DNA from 3 places in the Streptomyces purpurogeneiscleroticus genome. Region 2 is predicted to be linked to each of the others. Evidence: riboswitches for the same ligand, from Rfam matches in the RefSeq annotation. Region 2 holds a riboswitch; each other region holds the start of a gene.
What was found. Region 2 has a riboswitch for cyclic di-AMP ahead of CCS38_RS18050 (LysM peptidoglycan-binding domain-containing protein). Riboswitches for the same ligand answer to the same signal wherever they lie in the genome.
Positions count from the first base shown of each region.

Region 1: another riboswitch for cyclic di-AMP. It lies ahead of CCS38_RS32640 (C40 family peptidase); the one in region 2 lies ahead of CCS38_RS18050 (LysM peptidoglycan-binding domain-containing protein).
Region 3: another riboswitch for cyclic di-AMP. It lies ahead of CCS38_RS02665 (M23 family metallopeptidase); the one in region 2 lies ahead of CCS38_RS18050 (LysM peptidoglycan-binding domain-containing protein).

Region 1 covers NZ_NHSG01000440.1:6,188-10,766, reverse strand. Annotated here, with positions in the region: gene pcrA (DNA helicase PcrA) at 1-2,080, opposite strand, end outside; cyclic di-AMP (ydaO/yuaA leader) riboswitch at 2,385-2,579, shown strand; gene CCS38_RS32640 (C40 family peptidase) at 2,588-3,763, shown strand; gene CCS38_RS32635 (hypothetical protein) at 3,851-4,204, opposite strand.
Region 2 covers NZ_NHSG01000280.1:17,906-22,484, forward strand. Annotated here, with positions in the region: gene eno (phosphopyruvate hydratase) at 86-1,366, opposite strand; gene CCS38_RS18050 (LysM peptidoglycan-binding domain-containing protein) at 1,676-2,344, opposite strand; cyclic di-AMP (ydaO/yuaA leader) riboswitch at 2,348-2,517, opposite strand; gene CCS38_RS18055 (transglycosylase family protein) at 2,794-3,762, opposite strand; gene CCS38_RS18060 (cytochrome P450 family protein) at 4,037-4,579, opposite strand, start outside.
Region 3 covers NZ_NHSG01000085.1:177-4,755, reverse strand. Annotated here, with positions in the region: gene CCS38_RS02675 (PP2C family protein-serine/threonine phosphatase) at 1-951, shown strand, start outside; gene CCS38_RS02670 (DUF2332 domain-containing protein) at 981-2,018, opposite strand; cyclic di-AMP (ydaO/yuaA leader) riboswitch at 2,295-2,437, shown strand; gene CCS38_RS02665 (M23 family metallopeptidase) at 2,449-3,669, shown strand; gene CCS38_RS02660 (VOC family protein) at 4,128-4,559, shown strand.

The sequences.
Region 1 (4,579 bases), on a different contig from region 2:
GGTACAGGCGCTCCTGGGCGCGCGTGATGCCGACGTACGCCAGCCGCCGCTCCTCCTCCAGCTCCTTGGTCTGGCCGAGCGCGCGCATGTGCGGGAAGACGCCGTCCTCCATGCCGGTCAGGAAGACGGTCGGGAACTCCAGGCCCTTCGCGGTGTGCAGGGTCATGAGCGTGATGACGCCCGTGCCCTCCTCGTCCTCGTCGGGGATCTGGTCGGAGTCGGCGACCAGGGCGACCTGCTCCAGGAAGTCGGAGAGGGTGCCGGGGCCCGGGGCGGCAGCCCCTGATGTCTCCGTCTCGGCGCGGTCCTGCTCGAATTCCAGGGCGACCGCCGCCAGTTCCTGGAGGTTCTCGATGCGGGTCTCGTCCTGCGGGTCCGTGGACGCCTGGAGCTCGGCCAGATAGCCCGTACGCTCCAGGACGGCCTCCAGGACGGTCGCGGGGCCGGCGCCGGACTCCACGATGGTCCGCAGCTCCTCCATGAGCGCATTGAAGCGCTTGACGGCGTTCGCGGAGCGCGCGGCCATGCCGTACGCCTCGTCGACGCGGCGCAGCGCCTGCGGGAAGGTGATCTTCTCGCGCAGCGCGAGCGCTTCGATCATGGCTTCGGCGCGGTCGCCGATGCCGCGCTTCGGCACGTTCATGATGCGGCGGAGCGGGACGGCGTCCTCGGGGTTGGCCAGCACGCGCAGGTACGCGAGGACGTCCCGGACCTCCTTGCGCTCATAGAAGCGCACGCCGCCGACGACCTTGTACGGCAGGCCGACCCGGATGAAGACTTCCTCGAAGACACGGGACTGGGCGTTCGTGCGATAGAAGATCGCGACGTCGCCGGCCCGGGTCTCGCCGGCGTCCGTCAGCCGGTCGATCTCGTCGGCGACGAACTGCGCCTCGTCGTGCTCGGTGTCGGCGACATAGCCGGTGATCTTCGGGCCCGTGCCGGCGTCCGTCCAGAGGTTCTTCGGGCGGCGGTTCTCATTGCGCTCGATGACGGCGTTGGCGGCCGAGAGGATCGTCTGCGTGGAGCGGTAGTTCTGCTCCAGCAGGATCGTGGTCGCGTCCGGATAGTCCTCCTCGAACTGGAGGATGTTCCTGATCGTGGCGCCGCGGAAGGCGTAGATCGACTGGTCGGCGTCGCCCACGACGCACAGCTCGGCGGCGGGCACCTCCGCCGTCCCGGGGCCGACCAGCTCACGCACGAGGGTGTACTGGGCGTGGTTGGTGTCCTGGTACTCGTCGACCAGGACGTGCCGGAAGCGGCGGCGGTAGTGGTCCGCGACGTCCGGGAACGCCTGGAGCAGATTCACCGTCGTCATGATGATGTCGTCGAAGTCCAGGGCGTTGGCCTCGCGCAGCCGTGCCTGGTACATCGTGTACGCCTCGGCCAGGGTCTTCTCGAAGCCGTCGGCCGCCGTGCCCGCGAAGGTCTCCTCGTCGATGAGCTCGTTCTTGAGGTTGGAGACCTTGGCGCTGAAGGACTTGGGCGGGAAGCGCTTGGGATCGAGGTCCAGGTCGCGGCAGACCAGGGCCATCAGGCGCTTGGAGTCGGCGGCGTCGTAGATCGAGAACGACGACGTGAAGCCCAGCTTCTTGGACTCGCGGCGCAGGATGCGGACGCAGGCGCTGTGGAACGTGGACACCCACATGGCGTTGGCGCGCGGGCCGACCAGGTCCTCGACGCGCTCCTTCATCTCGCCCGCGGCCTTGTTCGTGAACGTGATCGCGAGGATCTGGCCGGGGTGGACGCCGCGCGCACCGAGCAGATGCGCGATGCGGTGCGTGAGGACGCGGGTCTTGCCGGAGCCGGCGCCCGCGACGATGAGCAGCGCGCCGCCGCTGTGCACCACGGCGGCCTTCTGCTGGTCGTTCAGCCCCTCCAGCAGCGCGGCCGGGTCCACCGCAGGGCGGGCGGCGCCGTCGCGGTAGTACGCGTCCCGCTGCACGGGGGCGTCGAAGCGGCCGCCGAAGAGGTCGTGCGGCACCTCCTCCGCTGCCGGACGGTCCTCGTCCTCGGGAGGCGGCGGCTCCTCGTCCTTGGGGTCGAGGTCCGCCAGGAAGCTGTCGTCAAAGAGGCTGCTCATCGCCCACCGAGTCTAGGCCGCCCCACTGACAACGCGGTCCGGACCGCGGAATTCCGGGGTCGAGGGGCCGCCCGCGGCGGGCGCGCGGAGGATACGGGACCCGCATCGCGCTCACGGACGGACAACAGCACCGGACAATCCGTGTTCACAGTCGGTCGGTCATCGACCCGGACACGATCAGGTCACGGAAATGTATCGGGCAAATCGAACATCAGCCTTCACAGAAGTCACACGAGTTGGCTACCGTGCCGACGGGCAGCCCGCCCCACCGCCCGGCGAAAGCGCCGGCACGGGCCGCCCCGCCGAGTCCGGACCGCCATCCCCACAGCGGCCGGAGCCGGGGACCCACACGTACGACCGGGGTGAATCGGCCGGCACGGAGCGACCCGCACAGGGACCGGTCCGCACAGGCCGTAGGGCACCTTCCGTAGTACGCCGCGACGATGCGGCACACGCCCGAACCCGACAGCTAACCCGGTAGGCGGTCCACGGAAGGAGTCGCCGGCCTTGGCGTCTCATCGCAAGCCGCGCACCCGCATCCTCGCCGTGCCCGCGCACCGCCGTACGGCGGCCGGGCTCACCACCGCGGCGCTCGCCTCCGTCACGCTGCTCACCCAGAGCGCGGACGCGGCCCCCAGCAACCCCAAGCCCTCCATAGAGGAGGTCAAGAAGAAGGTCGACGGTCTGTACCGGCAGGCCGAGGTAGCCACCCAGAAGTACAACGCCGCCAAGGAGCGCGCCGGCACGCAGCGCGAGAAGGTGGACGGGCTGCGGGAGGCCGCGGCCCAGCGGACCGAGAAGATGAACGAGGCCCGGCGCGAGCTGGGCACCTTCGCCTCCGCGCAGTACCGCTCCGGCGGGCTGAGCCCGACCGCCCAGCTGATGCTGGCCCGGGACCCGCAGCAGTTCGTGGACCGCAACCACCTGATGGAGCGGCTCACCGGCCGCCAGCAGGAGGCGGTCGCCGACTACCAGGACCAGCAGGCGCAGGCCGCGCGCCAGCGGGCACAGGCGATCAGCAGCCTGGAGGAGCTGCAGAAGTCCCAGGAGTCGCTGAAGACGTCCAAGCAGGACGTCCAGGACAAGCTGGGCGAGGCCCGGCAGCTGCTGTCCCGGCTGACCGCGCAGGAGAAGGAGCGGCTGGCCGAGCTGGAGCGCAAGAAGCAGGCCGAGGCGCGGCGCAAGGCCGAGCAGCTGGCGCGGGAGCAGGCCGAGCGCGAGCGGCAGGAGCAGCAGGACGGCGGCTCGGACGGTACGAACGGCGGGTCCGGGTCCGGGGGTGATACCGGGTCCGGCACAGGGTCGGGCTCCGGAGTGCCCGACGGTTCGTACGCAACCAAGGCGGAGAAGGCGATCGCCTTCGCCCGCGCGCAGATAGGAAAGCCGTACGTATGGGGCGCGACCGGCCCCACGTCGTACGACTGCTCGGGGCTCACCCAGGCGGCGTGGAAGGCCGCGGGCGTCTCGCTGCCGCGGACGACCTGGGACCAGGTGGAGGTGGGCACGCGGGTCGCGACGGGCGATCTGCAACCCGGTGACCTGGTGTTCTTCTACGACGACATCAGCCACGTCGGGATGTACATCGGCGACGGCAAGATGATCCACGCGCCGAAGCCGGGCACGAACGTACGCGTGGAGTCGATCTACTACATGCCGATCTACGGGAGCGTACGACCGGCCTGAGGCCACAAAGACGAACCGCGCGGCCGCCCCCTCGGGGCAGTCGCGCGGTTCGTACGTTCACCGCGGCCCGGCGGTCCGGGCAGGCGCTCACGTCCAGAGGAGCGCAATGAAGATGTTGACGACCGTGAGCAGGCCGACGAGCCCGAAGAGCGGCTTCTCCACCTTCTCCTCGTCACGCTTCACGTAGACCAGGCCCAGGATCACGATCAGGACGGCGAGCTTGACGCCGATCTTGATGTTGTTGACCGAGTAGTCCTGCATCTGGTTCAGGCCGACCAGGATGACGCCGGTCACCAGCATCGTGATCGCGCCGTGCAGCATCGCGGGCACGAAGCGGGCGGTGCCCGCGCCCATCGCCTTCATCTGCGTGAGGAAGCCGCCGAGCAGCGAGGCGATGCCGATGATGTGCAGCGCGACGAACACATTGATCACTACGTCCATAGTGGTCGATCGTAGCCCCGGCCTCGCTCCCGCCATCGGGCAGGGCTGCCGTCGTCGTTCCGGTCCGTCACCGGTCGGCACCTGTCACCCGGTGGCCGAAAGCGAGCAATCCACGCCGGCAGTGCGGACAAGTAGCGGCAATGCCCCGCCTCATGGCCGCCGGGAGGTTTAGCGTCCTCGTCCAGGCGGTCGGCTCCCCATCGCCGTCGGATCCGCCCCGACGGCCGTCGGCCGCCCCCGCCGAGGTACGGCGGCGGCCCGCTCCCCCTTGTTACGGACCGCCGCCGTACCGCACTCGCAGCACTCGCACGGACCGACCGGAAGCCCTCTCGTGCTTTGCTGTCGCGAGGGGAACGCGGGATAACTGGCGCCACA
Region 2 (4,579 bases):
GGCGTACGTACGTCCCCGGCAACGGTACGGGACCGCTGCCGGGGACGTACGGAGGTGGGGACCATCAGCCCCCGTAGGCCGGAACTCAGCCCTTGAAACGCGGGAACGCCGAGCGGCCCGCGTACACCGCCGCGTCGTCGAGGATCTCCTCGATGCGCAGCAGCTGGTTGTACTTGGCGACGCGCTCGGAGCGGGCCGGGGCGCCGGTCTTGATCTGGCCGCAGTTGGTGGCGACGGCCAGGTCGGCGATGGTGACGTCCTCGGTCTCGCCCGAGCGGTGCGACATCATGCACTTGAAGCCGTTGCGCTGGGCCAGCTCGACGGCGTCCAGGGTCTCGGTCAGCGAACCGATCTGGTTGACCTTGACCAGGAGGGCGTTGGCGGAGTTCTCCTCGATGCCGCGGGCCAGGCGCTCGGGATTGGTGACGAACAGGTCGTCGCCCACGAGCTGCACCTTGCTGCCGAGCTTCTCGGTGATGACGTTCCAGCCGGCCCAGTCGTCCTCGAAGAGCGGGTCCTCGATGGAGACGAGCGGGTACGAGGCGACGAGCTCCTCGTAGTACTCGGTCATCTCGGCGGCCGAGCGCTCCTTGCCCTCGAACTGGTACTTGCCGTCCTTGTAGAACTCGGAGGCGGCGACGTCCAGCGCGAGCGCGATGTCCTGGCCGGGGGCGTAACCGGCTTCCTTGATGGCTTCGAGGATGAGGTCGAGGGCCTCACGGTTCGAGCCGAGGTTCGGGGCGAAGCCGCCCTCGTCGCCCAGGCCGGTGGCCAGGCCCTTGCTCTTCAGGACCTTCTTGAGGGTGTGGTAGACCTCGGCGCCCCAGCGCAGCGCCTCGGAGAAGGACTCCGCGCCGATCGGGGCGATCATGAACTCCTGGATGTCCACGTTGGAGTCGGCGTGCGAGCCGCCGTTCAGGATGTTCATCATCGGCACGGGCAGGACGTGCGCGTTCGGGCCACCGAGGTAGCGGAACAGCGGCAGGTCGCTGGCCTCGGACGCGGCGTGCGCGACGGCCAGGGAGACGCCCAGGATCGCGTTGGCGCCCAGGGAGCCCTTGTTGTCGGTGGCGTCCAGGTCGAACATCGCCTGGTCGATGAGGCGCTGCTCGGTGGCGTCGTAGCCGACCAGCTCGGGGCCGATCTGCTCGATGACGGCCAGCACGGCCTTCTCGACGCCCTTGCCGAGGTAACGGTTCGGGTCGCCGTCACGCAGCTCGATGGCCTCGAAGGCGCCGGTGGAGGCGCCCGACGGCACGGCCGCGCGGCCGGTGCTGCCGTCGTCGAGGCCGACCTCGACCTCGACCGTGGGGTTGCCTCGCGAGTCGAGGATCTCGCGAGCTACGACGACGTCGATCGACGGCACGTTGTCTCCTTCATGGGTGTCATCTGGAGTTCTGCAGCACGAGCCTAACGGCCCGGGGACCCTCCGCCTCCCCCTAGCCCCGTCTGTGAGACGAAAAAGGACCCAAAGGCCCGCAATACGGGAGGTAACGTCCAGGTTTTGCAGCGGACGTACGGGACGAATCGGTCCGTACGCATCTGAGCGGAGGGGTGCCCGGATGGCTACTGGGGTGGCCATCCGGGAACGGGAAAGCCCCGCCTGGCGCGCTCGGGGGTTCGCGCCTGGCGGGGCAGTCTCACGGGGCGGCTCTCACGCCGACCTGCGGGTCACTCAGACGCTGAGCTTCTGGCCCGGGAAGATCAGGTCGGGGTTGCCGCCGACCGTCGACTTGTTGGCCTCGTAGACCGTCTTCCAGTTCTTGCCGTGCGCCTTGGCGATCTTGCCGAGGGTGTCGCCGGACTTCACGGTGTAGTTGCCGTGGCCGGTCACCGGCTTCGGGTCGGCCTGGGGCTGCACGGGCTGCGGCTTCGCGGCCTGCTGCTGCGGCGCGGCCTGCTGCTTCGGGGCCTGCTGCTTCGGGGCCTGCTGCTGGGCCTGGCCGGAGCCACCGGTGTTCACCTGCGCGGACGGGCCACCGGCGGTCAGGCCGCCGGCACCGGCGCAGCCCCAGGCACCCGGGCCCTGCATGGCGAGCAGCTTCTCGGCGGTGGCGATCTGCTGGTCCTTGGTGGCCAGGTCGGCACGCGGCGCGTACTTGGTACCGCCCGCGGCGGCCCAGGAGGAGTTCGAGAACTGCAGGCCACCGTAGTAGCCGTTACCGGTGTTGATCGACCAGTTGCCGCCGGACTCGCACTGGGCGACCTTGTCCCAGGTGGCGACCGAGGCGGCGTTGGCGGAACCGGCGGTCATCAGCGGGACGGCCACGGCGGCGCCGGCGACACCGGCGAGCGTGACGACGCGGACGGCCTTCGAGGGGCGGCGGTGCTTGCCCTTGAGCATGTTGTTCTTCCTCACCGACGCCTGCGAGGTGAGCTGTCGGGTTCGGGCTGTGAGTGGCCCGGCCGGATGCGCTGTCCGCACACCCGGCTTCACCCCAAGCCGGCCGCTGCGTTTCCGCGGCGGTACGGCACTTACCTTGGGTCCCCCGCTCCTGCCTACGGCGCTTGCGCGACGGTTGTCCGACCGATCACCGGCAGGATTCGGCGAATGATCGGCGGGCTCGCTTGGTGCGAGCGGTGAAGAACGTAAACACACACCCCTCGGCGGTTCAAACCACCTTTTCGTAGGACAGTTTGCGGTTTTCGATCACCACCGGCACCCGTTTACGCAGGTCGAACACGGTATGGAAAAGAACGGACAGGCCGGGCGGAACACCTCGGGACGAGACCCATGTCTCACTTTCCCCAAATGGGGGCAACCATCGCGCACTTAGGGCGTGCGGCCCTCGGTCACTGCCCGAGGTCGAGTCGCTGACCAGGCTTAATAAGGTCCGGATCAGCTCCGATGACACCCTCGTTGGCGTCGTACAGGCCGGTCCACCCCTCGGCGAGCCCGTACTCCGCCGCGATCGCGGAGAGGTTGTCGCCCGGCCGCACCGTGTACACGCCGTCGCCCTCCCCGGTACCGCGGTGAGCGTCACCGCCGCGCGAGGCGTGCCGCCCCTCGGGGCGCCCGTCCTTGCCGTCGCCCTTGCCGTCGTCGGCACCGCCACGGTGCCGGCCGGTACCGGGCGCGGAGGTGCCGCCGTCGGACGGCGCGGGCGACTCGGTGGCGCCCTCGGAGGGCTGCGCGGAACCCGAGGGCTCCGTCGGGGAGTCCGAGGGATCGGCGGTGGGCTGCTCGGAAGAGTCTCCGGAGGGACTTTCGGCAGAGTCTCCGGAGGGACTTTCGGCAGGGTCTTCCGTGGCGCCTTCCGTGGCGCCTTCGGAGGGCTGCGCCTCACCGGAGTCGGCGTCGCCGGACGGCGTGGCCGACGGCTCGTCGGTGACCCCGTCCAGGATGCCGCCCGTCTCGCCGTCCGTCGCGCCGTCGGACGGCTGGGTGGGCTCCGGTGCGGGCGTCTGCGTGCTGCCCGGGTCCACGTCGGGTATCAGCCCGTCCAGGTCGAGGCCGGCGTTCACCGAGCAGCTCGGCCAGGCGTCCGGGCCGCGGTCGTTCAGGATCGACTCGGCGACCGCGATCTGCTGGGAGCGGCTGGCCAGGTCGGGGCGCTCGGCGTAGGACTCGCCGCCGTAGTCCTTCCACATCTCCAGGGTCAGCTGCAGCCCGCCGTAGAAGCCGTTGCCGGAGTTGGCGCTCCAGATGCCGCCGCTCTCGCACAGCGCGACACGGTCCCAGGTGGCGGTGTCGGCGGCCTGGGCGCCGCCCGCGGTCAGCAGCGGCAGGGCCAGCCCGGCACCCGTGACGGAGGCCGCCACCAGAAGGGCGGGGGCCTGACGGGGTCGGCGGTGTCTACCGTTGCCGGAGCGCATGCGAGTACCTTTCGAGCGGCGGCTTGAGTTGTCGCAGGCAAGGTAGCGGGGGCCCGCTCCGGTCTCAACCCGGTGTAGCGGAGATCACGCGAAGATCACGCTGCTGACGCCGGGTCAGTTCTGCTCGGCCGCGGCATCCTTGGCTCATTCCGGTACGTACGCGAATGCCCTTTCTGACGGGCCGTCGGGGACCGGCGCGCGCGCTGCCCGAGACATTCCGCTATGCGCCTTTTGGCGCGCCGGGCACCACGGTGTCCGGCGCTCCGGACGGCGTCTCCCGCGCGCTCTCCGGCGTGAATCCCACCGGCAGCGCCCGCAGCCCGCGCATGATGAGGCCGCCGCGCCACCGCAGGTCATCGGGGTCGGCGGCGAGCCGGAGGTCGGGCAGCCGGGTCAGCAGGGTCGCCAGCGCCGTACGGCCTTCGAGGCGGGCGAGCGGTGCGCCCAGGCAGTAGTGGATGCCGTGCCCGTACCCGAGGTGCTGGTTGTCGCGGCGCCCGAGGTCCAGGGTGTCCGGCCCGTCGAACCGCTCCGGGTCCCGGTCGGCGGCCGCCAGTACCACCAGTACCGGGTCGCCCGCGGCGATCCGCTGCCCGCCGATCGTCAGCTCCTGCGTCGCGAACCGCCAGGTCGCCAGCTCCACCGGCCCGTCGTAGCGCAGCAGTTCCTCGATGCCGGTCGCGAGCAGCTCCTCGTCGCCCGCGGCCAGCGCGGCCTGCAGCCGCGCCCGCTGCTCCGGGTTGCGCAGCAGCGCATAGGTGCC
Region 3 (4,579 bases), on a different contig from region 2:
GTCGCCGCGCCGCTGTACTCGCTGCGGAACACGGCGCTCGTCAGCGTCCTCTCCGCACTGGCGGAGCTGGGCGTGGTCGTCGCCCACGGCCGGGCCGGCAGCTACGAGTCGTACACCGAAGCGGTGACCGTCCTGGTCGTCGCCTTCCTGGCGCTCGGGATCAACCGGGCGGTGCGGATGACCGACGCCCGGCTCGCCTCCGTGCGCGACGTGGCGGAGGTCGCCCAGCGGGCCGTGCTGCCGCTGCCGCCGGACCGCATCAGCGGGCTCGACGTCGCCGCGCGGTACGAAGCGGCGCAGGCGGACGCCCGTATCGGGGGCGATCTGTACGCCGTGCAGGACACCCCGCACGGCGTACGGCTCATCGTCGGCGACGTGCGGGGCAAGGGCCTGGAGGCGGTGGAGGCCGCCGTGATCGTCATCGGGGCCTTCCGGGAGGCCGCGGAGCAGGAGGCCACGCTGGAGGCCGTGGCGGGGCGGCTGGAGCGGGCGCTGCAGCGCGAGGGGAGCCGGCGGGAGGGGCTGGATCAGTTCGAGGGGTTCACCACGGCGGTGCTCGCCGAGGTGCCGTCCGAGGAGCGCGGGGTGCTGCGGGTGCTGAACCGCGGGCATCCGGCGCCGCTGCTGCTGTGCGCGGACGGCACGCTGCGCGAGCTGGAGCCGCGGACACCGGCGCTGCCGCTCGGGCTGAGCGAGGTCGCGGGCTGGCCGGACCGGGCCGACCAGGCCGATTTCCCGCCCGGCGCGATGCTGCTGCTGTACACCGACGGGGTGTCGGAGGCGCGGGACTCCGGGGGCGCGTTCTACCAGCCGGCGGTCCGGCTGGCCGGCCGGGCGTTCAGTGGCCCCGATGCGCTGCTGGACGCCCTGATCGACGACGTGGCGCGGCACACGGGAGGGGAGATGGCGGACGACATGGCCCTGCTGGCGGTACGGCGGCCGGAGGGGTAGAGCTCCCTGGGTGGCCCGCCTGCCCCGGGTCAGCCCGCCTGCGGTGCCTCTTCCAGCCACTGCACGCTCTGCCCGTGCTGGCTCGTCAGGGCGACCGGGTGGCCGTCGACGGCGAGGGTGAGCCGGTGCGCGTCGGCGGGGCGCGGCCCGGGCAGCCACGGCAGCACGCTGTGGTGCTCGTTGGAGACCCAGTGCCCGGCCCGGTCCGCCAGGACCGACCGTACGACCCGGGCGAACTCCTCGCGGCGCTCCAGCGGCAGATACGTCAGTACGGCCGTGTGGAAGACCACCAGCGTGGCGTCGCGCGGCGCCTGCGCGGCCAGCGCGGGCAGCTCGTCCAGGAGGTCGCCGCGTACGAGCGGAGCGGGCGGTGCCTGCCGTACGGCCTCGATGGCGCCCAGCTGGCGCCCCTGGCGTTCCGCCGCGTCGGGCGTCGAACCGGGCCAGACCAGCGCCTGGAGCCAGCGCACGTCGTCGGGGTCGGTCACGTCGAGCGGATTCAGGTCGATCCCGGCCCGCCAGACGATCCGCGGCAGCCCGGCCGGTACGGGCGTGCCCGGGGACGTACGGCAGGGAAAGACGACCGGGCTGTCCGCGGCGCCGAACTCCGGTCCGCCGTCGTACCGGTAGCGGTACCGGTCCGGGTGCAGGCACAGTCCGGCCGACGCGCCGACCTCCAGCAGCGCGAGCGGCTGGGGCAGGCGGGCGAGGAGGGGCAGGAGCGTGGCGCAGCGCGCGGGCTCATTGGTCTGCGTGAGCCGGCGCATCATGACGTCGCGCACGTCGTCCCAGTGCCGGATGGTCCACTCGCGCCAGGTGCGGTACGCGAAGTCGCCGCGCGGCCCCTGGTCGGCGTGCGGGCCGTCGAGGTAACGGACGGCGGCGAGCAGGAGATTGGGCTGCTGCTTGTTGCCGGGCGGCAGCGAGGCGCCGAGGAAGTCGCAGAATTCCGGGTCCCGGCTGATGCGGGCGGTCAGCTCCTCATGGGCTTCGGACTCGCCCCGCGCCTGCTGCCACGAGAACTCCGCGTACCGATCCGCCACTGCCTGCGCGCTGTTGACGACCATGATCAGACGTTACTGCTCTCACTGTACGTAATCACTGCGCACCCCTCCGCATAACAACTGATAAACGATCAGTCCGGTTCGGGTTTCCGATGCTCGGTCAACTCGCCCCCATTTGGCCATGACTGGACGCATAAGTCCAGCTCAGCGGGCGTATGGATTCCGGGGAACGCTTGGAATCCGGCCGTCCCGTCTATTACTGTCCGATAACGCAGCGCGGTCGGACCAGCCGTCGCAAGAGGCGGCACCGCGCGGCCGACGCCGAATCCCAAAAGCGCACTTTCACCACCGCAACACCTGCCCAGGGAACCGGGGAACCACCACCTTGGGGTGAATCGGACGACTCCCTCCGGAGCCGCCCGTAGGAGACCTTCCTGCTCCGAACCCGTCAGCTAACCCGGTAGGCGAGAAGGAAGGAAAGGAGTGCGCCCCCGTGGCGTCCAACAAGCCTGCCCCCACCCCGTCTCCGTACGGCACCCCCGACGCGTACGCCGCCCCCGACGCGTACGGCACGCACGATGCGTACGCCGCCCCCGATGCGTACGCAGCACATGGCTCGTACGAGTCCCCCCGGACGCACGCCGAGCCGGGGCCCGCCGACACCGCCGCCTTCCCCGCTTTCTCCGGGTTCTCCGCCGTGAGCGACCCGGGTGCGACCGACGGCCCGTGGGAGCAGTGGAACCCCACCGAGGAGTCCGTACGCCCGGTACGCGGCCGGCACCGCGTGGCCAAGCAGCGCGGCGGCGGTCTCGCCCGCAGCAGTACGGTCCTGGGCGTCGGCGTCATCGCGGCGGTCGGCGCGGGCGGCATGGCCTCCGCGCAGGGCAAGCCGCAGGTCGCCATATCCATGCCCGACCTGGGCAGCGCGGCCGAACGCATATCCGACAAACTCCCCGCGGCCGAAACCCTGCCGGGCATCGGCAGCCTGGTGTCCCAGGACTCCTCCGGGACGGGCACGGACGCCGCGCAGAGCGGTCCGTTCACCGGGGCGGCCGGCGGCGGGGCCGCTCAGGGCGGCGAGGCGCTCCGCGCCCGCATCCTGGAGCAGGCCGAACGCGCGCAGAGCTCCGCCGACCAGGAGGCCCGCGAGGCCGCCGAACGGGCCGCCGTGCAGCAGGCCGAGGCGGATGCGGCCGAGCGCCGGCAGCAGGCCGAGACCGCGAAGAAGAAGGCCGCGGCGGAGGCCAAGGCCCAGGCCGAGGAAGAGGCGCGCAAGAAGGCGGCCGCCGAACGGGCAGCCGAGCTCGCCGAACTGGCCAAGAGCTACACCCTCCCGGTCTCCTCCTTCACCCTCTCCGCCACCTTCGGTCAGGGCGGCGACCGCTGGGCCGCCGACCACACCGGCCTGGACTTCGCGGCGCCGACCGGCACCCCGGCCAAGGCCGTGCACGGCGGCACGATCACGCAGGCCGGCTGGGCGGGCTCGTACGGGTACCGCATCGTCGTCACCCTCGATGACGGCACGGAGCTCTGGTACTGCCACCTCTCCTCGATGGTGAAGACCTCGGGCAAGGTGAACACCGGTGACGTCATCGGCCGGGTCGGTGCCACGGGCAACGTCACGGGCCCGCACCTCCACCTGGAGGTCCGCCCGGGCTCGGACACACCGGTCGACCCGCTGGCGTGGCTGCGCAACCATGGCCTGAGCCTCTGACCGAGCGTCTGACCGAGCGCCTGACTGAGCCTCTGACCGAGCGTCTGACTCGCTGTCTGACTCGGTGTCTGGCCGAGCTCCTGACCGAGCTTCTGACCGACCTCTGACGACGACGTCGATGTGGCGAAGGGCCGAGAATGGCCGCTTTTACGGGCTTCCGTCCGCTCGTCCGGGGCACTTGTCTGCCGTTGCCGCCGCCTCTGCGCCCCGTTCCGCAGTGAACGGGAACCGGGCGCACATCAGGAGGGGAGAGGCGGTGGCCGACGGCCGGGTCTCCGCGTACCGCGGGCCCGCACGCTACGGCGGCTCTGATGGCCACCCGCACACCGCGGGGGGCCATCGGGCCGCCGGTCGTATCTTCGGCCGTCCGGCGCGCGCGGCCCACTCCACTCCCGCAGAATGAACGAGCCCCTGCCACCGCGCCCCAAGAAGGGCGCGCCGAGCCAAGGACGGCCCCAGTGGAGTGGACCCTCGAAGTCGTCACCGTCCCCGTCACCGACCAGGACCGTGCGAAGCGCTTCTACGAAGAGCAGTGCGGCTTCAAGACCGACGTGGACTCGCAGGTCGCCGAGGGGGTACGGATCATCCAGCTGACCCCGCCCGGTTCGCGCTGCTCGATCGCCCTGATCCAGGGACTGCCCCCGGCACCCGGCCAGTCCGCCATGGCCCCGGGCTCGCTCCAGGGCCTGCAGCTGTGCGTGGTGGACATCGAAGCGGCCCACGCGGAGCTGGTACGGCGCGGGGTGGAGGTCGGCCCGGTACAGCATCTCGGCGCCGAGGGCTGGACCGAAGGCCGCGGCGAGACGTGGAACTCCTTCATGTTCTTCAAGGACCCGGACGGCAACGGCTGGACGGTCCAGGAGGCCCCGTCCCCGCTCAGCAACCGCTGAGGCTTCTCCACCCAGTACCT